Anaerobacillus sp. CMMVII: one gene and its partner. The protein of the gene in region 1 interacts with the protein of each later gene in a pairwise test. Links are inferred from orthologs where the notes say so. Each region holds a gene or a part of one and is shown on either strand. Other genes may lie near its edges.

Region 1 (6,612 bases):
TCGTGAATTGTGATTGAACCTTTACGGTCTTTACTGTTCATTTCACTGAAGGTAAATGGAACGTCGACTTCAATGCCACCTAGTGCATCGACAATTTCAAGGAATGCATCAAAGTTAAGTTTTACAAAATAATCAACAGGAATATCAAATAGATTTTCGACTGTATCGATTGTTAAGTCTAAGCCACCAAATGCATGGGCATGGTTGATCTTATCCATACGGTCTCTGCCTGGAATTTCCACTCTTGCGTCACGTGGAACGTTGACCATTTTAATTGTACGTTCATTTTTATTGAATGTTGCTAAAAGTAGAGCGTCGGTTCTGCCTTTTAAGCTGCCATCGCGATCGTCCAATCCTAAAAATAAGACTGAAAAGTTATCCTTGCTTGGATTGACGGCACGGTCGCGTTTTTCAGAGTGGGCACCACGATCTAAATCATGCTGAGCACTTTCGGCGAGATTTGCCATTTTGTTTACGAAGTAACCAACGGCTGCACCGGCAACGATGAATAATGCAAAGAAGGTAAAACCTATAAATTTAAAGATCTTCGATCTTTTTTGTTTCTTCTTAGTATCTTTAAAATCAATTCTCGAGTTTGCCATAAGATGCCTCCTGTGTAGGATATGATTTATAAATCTATTTTTCTACCTTATAAGACGTTATCTATCAAAAAAAGATACAGATATATGTTAATAAAAAAGGTTAACCTAAACTATTTTAAATGATTATGAAGAAACCGTAAAGGATTAAATTTAACCAGTTAGCTACAATGTTGGTAAACTAATAAACATACAAATAAAATGTTACTTTATAGACAATCTAAATTGTAACAAATAAAAAGGTAAAAATTCTCTTGTTGAATTTTTACCTCTATAAGCATTAATTTAACTCTAAATGTTCTTTTAAAAGGTTAGAAACACGTAATCGCTCTTCTTCAGCAACAACATAATACCAAATTCCACTAATTGTTGCTCCTGAACCTTTAATTGTAATTTCTTCAGAATCTTTTCTTGCATCACTATAATTTGATTGAATTTTCTTCATCTTATCGAAATTTAAATCTGTCTTCACATTAGTGCCGATAGCCCCTAAAATTTCTTCCATTCGTGTCACAGAAGAGATTTGAGCACCTTCTTTAATAATGGCGTTCATTACTTGACGTTGGCGGTCATTTCTTCCGTGATCACCACGTGGGTCTTTCTTACGCATTCGTGAAAACGCCAATGCTTGAGTACCATCTAGGAAGATTTCACCTTCATCAAACGTAAAACCGCCATCCCTGAAAGCAAAAGGATTATTTACTGTAACCCCACCAACAGCATCAACAATATCTTTAAAACCATTCATATTAACTGTCATATAATAATCGATTGGGATATCTAAGAAATTCTCCACAGTAGGGATTGTCATTTCAGGTCCGCCAAAGGCATAGGCATGGTTGATCTTGTCATCAAAACCTTTGCCGATAATCTGTGTTCGTGTATCACGTGGAATGCTTACCATTTTCATTGACTCTGTATTAGGATTTACAGTGATGACCATTAAGGTATCTGTTCGACCGCGTTCGGTTCCTCTAGCATCAATTCCAAGTAATAAAAAGGAGAGTGGTTCACTTTTTTCCATATCTACTTGAATTGGACGCTTAGTTTCTCTTTCAATTGGTTGATGCATGTCTTCAATTGTATTTAAAACAGAACTATATAGATGATACCCATAGCCTAAAATGGCTAATACGGGAAGACCAATAATAAGACTTATGATCAGTATTATTTTCTTTTTCTTTGTCATGACAGATTCTCCCTAATTTAAAATTCAGTATTAGTTGATTATATCTCGTAGGTAAAAAAGTGGCAATATAATTATGTCTCATTCCAGGATTTTCTGTAAAAATTAGTAGGAATTTGTATTAATTTGTACTTTAGCAATGGAAATAGATAATAAATTTATGTAATTAATTAGTTACATATATTATAGTAGGGATTGTTAATGGGATATTTTATCTGTAAATTTTTTGCTTTTTTTGTCTCACTTTGTCAAAAATATGTGATAGAATGCTTTTATGTGAAAAAATTGTTACATTTCGGGAGGCACCAATGGAAGAGACTATTAGTTTAAAAGAATTGTTTGAAACGATAAAAAAGCGGTTGTTAATGATTTTGCTTATAACAGTGGCGGCCGTTGCCGTGGCTGGGGTAATTAGCTATTTGGTACTAACACCGGTATACCAATCGTCAACACAGTTATTAGTAAATCAATCTAAATCAGATCAACAATCCTATACACAAAGCGACATCCGTTCAAACATTGAATTAATTAATACGTATAACGAGATTATGAAAACCCCAATTATCTTAGATAAGGTTATTGATGAATTAGGGTTAACAAGATCAACTGGGGCTTTAAACGGCCAAATTAGTGTTAGGAGTCAAGGGAATTCACAGGTAGTTGCGATTACTGTACTAGATCCAGATCCTGCATTAGCTGTGCAAATAGCTAACAAGGTAGCAACTGTGTTTCAACGTGAAATTATCGCTATTATGAATGTAGATAATGTTAGTATCCTTTCTGAAGCGAAATTAGCGGAAAACCCAACACCGGTTAAACCGAATCCGAAGTTAAATATGGCGATTGCGTTCGTTGTCGGGCTAATGATTGGTGTAGGACTTGCGTTTCTTTTAGAATATTTAGATAACACAATTAAAACGGAACGTGATATCGAGCAGCATTTGGGGATAGCGGTGATCGGTTCAATCCCTACATTTGAATTAGATAGAGAAGCTGTCGCGAAAGCAGAAACAAGACGAAGACGAGGTGAAAACATTGGTGCGTAGAAAACGAAAAGAACAGTCTAATTCCGTTCGAGCTTTAATTACAAAAGTAGACCCAAAGTCGCCAATATCAGAACAATATCGTACGATCCGAACAAACTTACAGTTCGCCTCGATCGATCGACAGTTACGAAATATTATGGTTACATCAACAAGTCCAGCTGAAGGGAAATCTACGACGATTGCCAATTTAGCGGTCGTTTTGGCGCAACAAGGAAACAGAGTATTATTAGTGGATGCCGATCTTCGTAAGCCAACGGTTCATTATACATTTAGGTGTCCAAACACTAAAGGATTGACGAGTGTACTTACAAAACAAGCTCAATTAGAAGATGCGATCATGTTAACTGACGTTGAAAACTTAGATATCCTGACAAGTGGACCCGTACCACCGAATCCTTCTGAGTTGTTAAGTTCCAAATCAATGGAATTATTATTAACTTCGACAACAGTACCGTATGATATTATCCTCTTAGATACACCACCAGTGCTAGTAGTAACTGATGCTCAGCTGCTCGCAAATATTTGTGATGGTGTTGTCCTAGTTGTAAGTAGTGGGAAGACAGAAATCGAACAAGCGATTAAGGCAAAAGAATTATTAGAGATGTCGAAAGCAAAGATTTTAGGGGCTGTATTAAACAATAAAGATGTTAAACATAGTCAAAATTATTACTATTATGGAAAAAATTAAGTGAACTAACATAAATAGCGGTTAGTTTTTAGTGGAAATAATGCTATATTGGCATAAAGTTTTCTGTGAAGGTAACTGGATACAATAATAGATGAGGAGGTTTTCAAATGATTGATATTCATTGTCATATCCTGCCTGCAGTAGATGATGGAGCTAAAGATAAAGAGATGACCTTGGCGATGGCTGAAAAAGCTGTAGAAGAAGGGATTACTACAATATTTGCAACACCGCATCACGGTAACGGAGCATTTGATAACCTCAAAACTAGTATTTTAGATCAAGTGCAAGAGTTAAATGAATTACTAGCTGTTTCTAATATTCCTCTAAAAGTATTACCAGGACAAGAGCCGCGTATCTTTGGTGAAATGGTAGAATCATATCGGGATGGTGAACTACTAACTTTGAATAATCAGGACAAATATATTCTTGTGGAATTCCCATCAAACCATATCCCAAGATACACGAACAAACTGTTCTTTGATTTACAGCAGCAAGGGCTGACGCCGATTATTGTCCATCCAGAACGGAACTCAGAGCTTATTGAAAACCAAGAGTTAGTATATAAGCTTGTGCAGGATGGGGCTTTAACTCAAGTGACTGCTGGAAGTGTTACGGGGCGCTTCGGAAAAAAAATTCAAGAGTTTAGCATTGACCTAATTAATCATAATCTCGCTCACTTTTTAGCATCTGACGCCCACAACACGACGAATAGATCTTTTCACTTAAGAGAAGCTTACGAAAAAGTTGAACAAGAGTGTGGTTCTTTTTATCGATATCATCTTCAAGAAAACGCTGAGTTACTAGTAAAAGGTCAGCATGTCTATGTTGAGCCACCGGAGAGAATTGTTAAGAGGAAGAAGTTTTTTGGGATATTTTAAGTGCAGCTTTGATTTTTGAGGGTTGAGTTTTGAGTTATTTTTGGATGATTCGGGGATGGGTAAGGCGCATCTTCGGTGCTATGCAACTTAGGGATTTTGAAGGTAGACTAAAAGATTGATCTATAGTCTATTTTTATTGCCTGAATATGAAAATACCGAATGAACAATTTTCATATAGAGGTAGTGTAAATAGTAAAAAGAGCGGATGTTTTTCATGAAATTAATATTATTCGACAAAAATAGTTAATGATTGTCGAAAGCGCAATTATTTTGCCAAATTCTTTCCCTTAATAGTTCTTTATTACTATGTTAAAATAGATAGGCAGGTTTTTTTAGTAGAAGATTGGCGATTGGTTGTAGGTAGTGTCGAGTTGTGTATATTTGATGTTACCCCACCTTTACTAGATTTAATGAAAAGATATAGGTGATTTGTTTGGATAAAAAAGTACCCAAATCGATCGTAAAGAGCATCCGATATATAAAGCAAGATGCGACGGATGATCAATTAGATACGATTAAACAACTAGTGATTGAAGCGATTGATCGTCGAAAAGCAGTGTTAAACAAAAGTTAATTTGTTTTTGGTGATGTCTCCTGACCGTTATCAATGGAGGTACTCGGCTATGCTGTGGGTTAGTACGTACTAACCTTAGATGTTAAGTCATCATTGGTGTGGTGTGAGGGGGGGTTCGATGCCTCATACTTTATTTCATTACCAAATAAAAGTTTAAGCGAGGAAGTTACTAGTAGCTTGTTTGCTTAAGCTTTTATTGTATATCTTTTTCAAATCATTTCGGAGGTGTAGTTTGTGTCGTATAAAAGAAGGTTGCTTTCGCTCGTGTTTTTAGATTCGTTAATTGTTATTCTTTCTATTTTTGCTGGCTATTATATTTTATCTACTACAATGAGTTTTTTCGCGCCGATTCTTCTTATTAGTTCGATTTCATTATTAATTTCTCATCACTTTTTTGCAGCACGTTATAAAATCTATAATCGTGTTTGGCAGTATGCGAGTATGGGGGAATTAGCAGCGATTTTTAAGGTAGTTACGTTTTCGATACTAGTAACGGCAGTTGTTCAATTAGTCTTTAGTCAGACTGTGTTTATGAGAACTTTAATGATTACGTGGATGCTTCATATTTTATTAATTGGTGGTTCGCGTTTTTCTTGGCGATTGTACCGTGATACGTATATTAAACGAAGACAGGATCAAATACCAACGTTAGTGATTGGAGCAGGAGCAGCTGGAACGATGGTAGCTAGACAATTGCTGCAAAATCATGATGCAGAGCTTTCACCTGTGGCGTTTATTGATGATAATGCAAGTAAGCAAGGGTTAGAGTTATTAGGAATACCAGTCTTAGGGACAAGTGCTGATATTGAGAGAATTGTGAATGAAAATCAAATTAAGCATATTATTATTGCAATTCCTTCATTAAGTAAGAAAGAGTTAAATGACATTTTCGTCGAATGTTCAAAGACAAAAGCGAGAACGCAAATCATTCCGATGTTAGAGGATCTGATGGTTGGGAAGATTTCAGTAAATACGTTCCGTGACGTTGAAGTTGAGGATTTATTAGGAAGAGAACCGGTTGAACTTGATACAGAGCAAATTGGAAAGAAGCTAACAGGGAAAACAATTCTTGTTACTGGTGCTGGTGGCTCGATTGGATCAGAGGTTTGTCGTCAGGTTTGTAAGTTTACTCCTGATACGATCATTCTTTTAGGACATGGTGAAAACAGTATTTATTCGATTGAACTAGAATTGAAGAAACAATACCCAAACATCCATGTTGAGACTGAAATCGCAGATGTTCAGGATCGCGAGAAGATGTTCTCGATTATGAAGAAATACATCCCTGATGTTGTTTATCATGCGGCTGCGCATAAGCATGTACCGTTAATGGAGCGTAACCCGGAAGAAGCAGTGAAAAACAACGTGATTGGAACAAAGAATGTTGCCGAAGCAGCGAGTGAGGCCCGTGTTGGTAAGTTTGTGATGATTTCCACAGATAAAGCTGTTAATCCGACGAGTGTCATGGGGGCAACCAAGCGTATTGCTGAGATGGTGATTCAGCATATGGATATGGTAAGTGAGACGAGATTTGTTGCAGTGCGTTTCGGAAATGTACTTGGAAGTCGTGGTAGTGTTATTCCATTATTTAAGAAGCAAATTCAAGATGGTGGCCCGGTAACGGTTACTCACCCTGAGATG
Region 2 (6,674 bases), on another replicon or contig:
ATCGCAATTAATTCATCTACTTTTTTAAAGGGACAATCTAAAGGAGGTAAAAATGTTCTACCTTGAATACTGATAATGCCCACTTCGATTTGGTTTACTTTCACAATTGTATAGCCTTTCCCAGGAACTCCCTCTGGAAAATTAGCTGGACGCACTAGATTTGGGCAATAATCAATTACTTCGATTAGTTCTCGTTGATCCCATGTATGATTACCCAGGGTTACAGCTTGTGCACCTAGTTCAAGCATTTGCTTATAGATCTTCTCGGTAATTCCTTTTCCGGACGCTGAATTTTCGCCATTTACAACCGTAATGATTGGTTTATATTTATTTTTTAATTTCGGCAAGTATGTTGCGAGCATATCACGTCCCAAAGAACCCACAACATCACCAATAAATAATAATTTCATGCTTACACCTCTTATGTACTTTTGTTTTGAATTTTAACACATAGCAGTTTTAAAACAAACTCGAATGGCTGGTTTTGAGCCAAAAAAATAAAGTGGCGATTGGCCACTTTATTTTGCATACTCGACAGCTCTGGTTTCACGAATAACTGTAACTTTAATGTGGCCAGGGTAGTCAAGCTCTTCTTCAATTTTCTTGGTAATATCTCTTGCTAAACGGTACGCCTCACTATCATCGACCATTTCAGGCTTAACCATAATTCTAACTTCACGACCTGCTTGGATGGCATATGTTTTTTCAACACCATCAAACGACTCGGAAATTTCCTCAAGCTTTTCTAAGCGACGAATGTACGTTTCAAGTGTTTCACGTCTAGCTCCCGGTCTGGCGGCTGAAAGTGCATCAGCAGCTGCAACAAGGCTTGCAATAATAGACGTTGCTTCTGTATCACCATGATGTGAAGCAATACTATTAATAACAACTGGATGTTCCTTATATTTGACAGCTAATTCGACACCAATTTCCACGTGACTTCCTTCGACCTCATGGTCAATAGCTTTACCGATATCATGGAGAAGTCCTGCCCTTTTTGCCAGTTGAACATCTTCTCCTAATTCAGCAGCCATTATTCCAGCTAGTTGAGCCACTTCGATAGAATGCTTAAGAACATTTTGTCCATAGCTCGTTCTAAACTTCAGTCGTCCTAAAATCTTAATTAGATCTGGATGTAAACCGTGAATTCCAATTTCAAACGTTGTTTGTTCACCATAATCTCTAATCATTTCATCAACTTCGCGTCTAGACTTATCAACCATTTCTTCAATTCGAGCTGGGTGAATTCGTCCATCTTGAACCAACTTCTCAAGAGCAGTACGGGCAATTTCCCTTCTTATTGGATCAAAACCAGAAAGAATTACTGCTTCAGGAGTATCATCAATTATAAGATCAATACCAGTTAACGTTTCAAGGGCACGAATGTTGCGTCCTTCTCGTCCGATAATTCTTCCCTTCATTTCATCGTTAGGAAGAGTTACAACAGATACAGTAGTCTCAGCAACATGATCGGCTGAACAACGTTGAATCGCAAGTGACACGATTTCTTTCGCTTTCTTGTCCGCTTCTTCTTTTGCCCGTGTAACTAATTCTTTTACCATTAAGGCAGTTTCGTGAGTTAACTCATCTTTCACGTCTTTCATAATGATTTCTCTAGCTTCTTCTCTAGTAAATCCTGAAATACGTTCAAGCTCAGCTTGCTGCTTTTGTAAGAGTTCCTCCACTTTGCTATCCATCTCTTCAATATGTCGTTGTTTTTTGGTGAGAGCTTCCTCTCGCTTTTCTAAGGATTCCTCTTTTTTATCTAAGGTTTCACTTTTTCGATCAAGGATCTCTTCTTTTTGAACCAAACGATTCTCTTGTTTTTGAATCTCATTTCTTCGCTCACGAACATCACGCTCAGCATCTTGACGCAACCTATGAATTTCATCTTTTCCTTCAAGGACAGCTTCTTTCTTCAGTCGCTCTGCTTCACGTTTACTTTCTTCAATAATTTGATTTGCTGCATGTTCCGCACTAGAAATTTTCGCTTCTGCTATCGATTTTCGAACAAGATATCCAACAACTGCACTAATTGCTGCAGAGACAAGCAAAATGAAGATGAACACGTAAATGTTAATTTCCATACTTTCACCTCCCCTTGCTATCTAATTGTTGGGTTTTCATCATACATCATTTTCATTCGTATTAGGTGTGCACATCCAGCACAGGTTACCTTTTTTATTAAAATAAAAAAAATAGCCAATAGTAAAATGCGGGTATTCTTCACAATTGTATAATTGCTTACTGTTATTGTCAAGCTTTGTCAATAAACAGAAGTTCTAAACATAATTTTACGAATAATATTTATCTGAGTGAATTTGATAATTATCTTAATCAAATTCATATAGAACTTAATAGAGAACATAATGTGGGTGAAGCCTTACGAAAAATGCCAATTAAATAGAAAAATCTACTTTCCTAGCACAGTTGTTTTTTGGCTACTCGTTTGCCTACTATCTCAGAAACTAATCACAACCACTTAGAGCCTAAAAAAATGACTTAACCAATATTCCCTCGAAATAATTTCTGCTAAACGAAGGGCAATTTAGTTAAGTCATTTATTAATTACTATTAAATTAGTTTACTTTAAATCTAACGGAAGATCTGCGAACTCATCTTCTGATGGTGGATCAACTTTAATTTCACCATTTAATCCGTAATGTTCACGAATTTTCAGCTCAATTGCATCTTTAATATCTGGATTTTCTTTTAGAAATTGTTTAGAATTTTCTCGACCTTGTCCTAAACGTTCCTCATTATATGAGTACCATGCACCACTTTTGATAACGATATCTAATTCAGATCCAATATCTAAAATTGAACCTTCTCGAGAAATTCCTTCTCCGTACATGATATCTACTTCTGCTTGCTTAAATGGAGGAGCAACCTTGTTCTTTACTACTTTAATTTTTGTTTTGTTACCAACCATGTCATTTCCTTGCTTTAACACTTCTGCTCTACGAACTTCTAAACGAACTGATGAATAGAATTTAAGTGCTCGTCCACCAGGTGTTACTTCAGGGTTACCAAACATTACCCCAACCTTTTCACGGATTTGGTTGATGAATATCGCAATAATTTTTGATTTATTAATCGCACCAGACAGCTTTCTTAATGCCTGTGACATTAAACGAGCTTGAAGCCCAACGTGACTGTCGCCCATTTCACCCTCAATCTCAGCCTTCGGTACAAGAGCAGCTACAGAATCGATGACAAGAATGTCTACTGCACCACTACGAACTAATGCTTCAGCAATTTCTAACGCTTGCTCCCCAGTATCCGGTTGTGATAAAAGTAATTCATCGATATTTACGCCTAGTTTTTGAGCATAAACAGGATCAAGAGCGTGCTCTGCATCGATAAATGCCGCTTGTCCACCTTGACGTTGCACTTCAGCAATTGCGTGTAAGGCAACTGTTGTTTTACCTGAAGATTCCGGACCGTATATTTCAATAATTCTTCCTTTTGGATAGCCACCTACTCCTAGGGCAATATCTAATGCTAGTGAACCACTAGAAGTTGTTGAAACTCTTTGTCCAGCTTGTTCCCCTAACTTCATAATTGAACCTTTTCCAAACTGTTTTTCAATTTGGCGTAACGCCATGTCTAATGCCGCCTTACGATCTCCCATTGTTTCATCTCTCCTTAAATATATATCTTGAATAATTTTTAATTTGTCTCAATTAAAACCGATATCAATATCATAACTTGTTTTTTGAGATTTGCCAATAGTTTTCCCGAACATTTATTCGTCTTTTTTTGGAAGTTATTCACTGAAAAAAAAAGAATAAGAGACTAACACCCTCTATGATCGTAAATTGTATGTAAAGCACAATCAATGTGTTATACAAACCAGTTACTTTTCTGAAGTAGTTAGTCTCATCTTGATTTAATTTTTCTTAAAATTTCTTTTCTCTTTTAGGTCTTGGTTTGGCTGGCTCAAGGTTTACACGAGCACCGTTTAGCCTAGAGTAACGTAGAGCCTCATAGACAAATGGTGCACTATCCTCTGGAACCTCAATAAAGGTAAAGTTTTCAAAAATATCAATTCGACCCATAGACTTTGAAGGAATCCCAACTAGCTCTGAGACCTCATCAATCACAATTTTTGGTGTTAATTGTACATTCCTACCGACATTGATGAAAAAGCGAACCATACCACTCGCAGCACCTGTATCACCAAAGTCATAGCTATCATCTTCCCCAGTAAATTCGCGATGGAAGGCTACCTTCATTAGCGCTGCAACTACTTTTTCAGATGGATATTCACCTAACATTTCGTTAACTAGTGGCTCAAAGAATGTAAGTTCCTCATCAGCTTCAATAATAGAAATTAACTGCTGTTTCCAAGATGCTTGTTGTTTTTCTACAACATCTTCAATCGATGGTATTTCTTCCGAAGGAATTGACATCTTGATTTCCGATTCAATTGAACGGAGGTGCTTCATTTCTCTTGGTGTTACTAAAGTTAACGCTAAACCTTTTCTACCTGCTCGACCCGTACGACCAATACGGTGCACATAACTCTCAGGGTCCTGTGGTATGTCATAGTTGATTACATGGGTTACATTATCAACATCAATTCCACGTGCTGCAACATCGGTAGCAATTAAGAATTCAATCGTCGAATCTCTGAATTTTTTCATGACACTATCTCGTTGCATTTGTGTTAAATCACCATGAAGGCCATCTGCCATGTAGCCTCGAGCTTGAAGAGCTTCCGTTAATTCAGCCACACCTTTTTTGGTTCGACAAAACAAAATTCCTAAATCAATTTCTTCACTATCAATGATTCTACATAGAGAATCTAATTTATTTCTTTCTAATACTTTATAATATACTTGATCGATAGACGGAGCTGTAACCTCGCCTTTATTAATAGAGATGACTTTTGGCTGCTTCATGTACCTTTTGGAAAGTTTCATAATCTCCTGTGGCATTGTCGCAGAAAAAAGCATCGTTTGACGGTCCTCATTTACTTCTTTAAGAATGGATTCAATATCCTCAACAAATCCCATATCTAACATTTCATCTGCTTCATCTAAGACAACGGTATGAACTCTATCTAATTTCAAGGTCTTACGACGAAGATGATCTAAAACACGCCCTGGCGTACCAATCACAACATGAACACCTTGCTTTAGGGCACGAATTTGATGACCAATCGATTGTCCACCGTAAATTGGTAACGTTCGTGTCCGTTTAAACTTCGATAATTTTTGTAACTCTCCTGCTACCTGGATTGCTAACTCTCTAGTCGGGGTTAATATAATCGATTGTACATACGGCGCACTAGAAACCTTATCTAACAAAGGAATTCCGAATGCAGCAGTTTTGCCTGTTCCGGTTTGCGCTTGTCCAATGACGTCACCACCTTCAAGAATAACAGGAATTACTTTTTCTTGAATTGGAGATGGTGCTTCAAAGCCCATTTCTTTTATCGCTTTTTTAATATCATTTGATATTTGAAAATCATCAAAATACATTATTTTTGCCACCTTTTTGAAATTGTTTCAACAAACAATACAAGCCATATTTCACTGACCTGCTCTGAATTTGTTCACGAGTTCCTGCTAGGCTGATTGGGTACACTTTAGTCTCTTTACCTACCTCTGAAACTCCTATAAAAACCGTCCCTATTTCTTTACCTTCGATTGGCATTGGTCCAGCTACTCCTGTAAAACTTATTCCTACATCAGTACTGAGCAAATCTCTTACGTTATCAGCAAGAGACTTAGCACACTCCCCGCTAACCGCACCAAATTGTTCAAGCACTTCATTTGGAACCTGAAGAAGCGTTTGTTTTAGTTCATTACTATAACAAACCACTCCACCTTTAAAGATTTCTGAAATTCCTGGCAGTGTAGTCAATTCACTTGAAAAGAGTCCACCGGTTATACTCTCAGCAGCTGCTATTGTGAGGTTTTGCTTCTTATAGAGAAGGGCAACTTCTTTTGTCAGAGTCGTTTCATCATAGCCATAAAAAAACGCGCCAACTCTTGACATAATCTTCGTTTCTAGTTCCTCAATCAATTTCATGCCTTCTGTTTTACTTTCATGTTTAACCGTTAATCGAATCGTCACTTCTCCATCTTTAGCTAAGGGGGCAATCGTAGGATTTGTTTGTGCCTCAATCAAATCAAGGAGTTCAGTTTCTAATTGCGATTCACCAATACCGTAAAAATTCAGTACTCTTGAGATGATTTGTTCTGATTTATCAAGCTGCGAAAAGAGAAACGGCAGGCCATAAGTTGTAAACATTGGTTGCATTTCTTTCGGCGGCCCTGGTAGAAGTAAATACTTAACCTCACCTTCCTGAAAAGCCATCCCTGGAGCCATCCCATGATCATTCGGAAGGACCATTGAGCCTTCAATCACAAGCGCTTGTTTTCGATTATTTTCAGTCATCACGCGATTTCGGCGTTTAAAATAAGCCTCAATATTTTCGAGTGCCTTATTGTCAATGACTAACGAACGCCCAACTGAATCTGCAATCGTTTCTTTCGTAAGATCATCTTTAGTTGGCCCTAATCCTCCAGTAAAAATAATTAAATTAGAGCGTTTTTGCGCATGTCCAATTGCTTCTGAAAGTCGTGCGCTATTGTCCCCAACAACTGTATGATAAAAAACATTGACACCGATATTAGCCAGCTGCCTTGAAATATATTGTG

What was found.
Region 2: the proteins of H1D32_RS23565 (region 1) and recA interact in binary tests that used the Bacillus subtilis proteins (3 or more experiments, as listed by UniProt). The link is inferred for Anaerobacillus sp. CMMVII from one-to-one orthologs.

Annotation. Positions count from the first base shown.
Region 1 is NZ_JACEHK010000017.1:438,661-445,272, forward strand. The notes cover bases 1,220-3,962. They hold H1D32_RS23565 (YveK family protein), read left to right. Parts: upstream 1,220-2,093; coding sequence 2,094-2,831; downstream 2,832-3,962. Other genes in these bases: H1D32_RS23560 (LCP family glycopolymer transferase), read right to left, coding at 1,220-1,788; H1D32_RS23570 (CpsD/CapB family tyrosine-protein kinase), read left to right, coding at 2,821-3,519; H1D32_RS23575 (tyrosine-protein phosphatase), read left to right, coding at 3,627-3,962. Outside these bases: H1D32_RS23555 (LCP family glycopolymer transferase), read right to left, coding at 1-602; more of H1D32_RS23560, read right to left, coding at 880-1,219; more of H1D32_RS23575, read left to right, coding at 3,963-4,397; H1D32_RS23580 (hypothetical protein), read left to right, coding at 4,831-4,971. UniProt on the Bacillus subtilis protein: Required for YwqD kinase activity. May bring YwqD and its substrates into contact. Probably involved in the regulation of capsular polysaccharide biosynthesis.
Region 2 is NZ_JACEHK010000016.1:169,951-176,624, reverse strand. Bases 1,610-4,414 are described here. They hold recA (recombinase RecA), read right to left. Parts: upstream 3,635-4,414; coding sequence 2,585-3,634; downstream 1,610-2,584. Other genes in these bases: H1D32_RS20965 (DEAD/DEAH box helicase), read right to left, coding at 3,903-4,414; rny (ribonuclease Y), read right to left, coding at 1,610-2,087. Outside these bases: H1D32_RS20980 (TIGR00282 family metallophosphoesterase), read right to left, coding at 1-410; more of rny, read right to left, coding at 519-1,609; more of H1D32_RS20965, read right to left, coding at 4,415-5,492; H1D32_RS20960 (competence/damage-inducible protein A), read right to left, coding at 5,479-6,674. UniProt on the Bacillus subtilis protein: Multifunctional protein involved in homologous recombination, DNA repair and competence.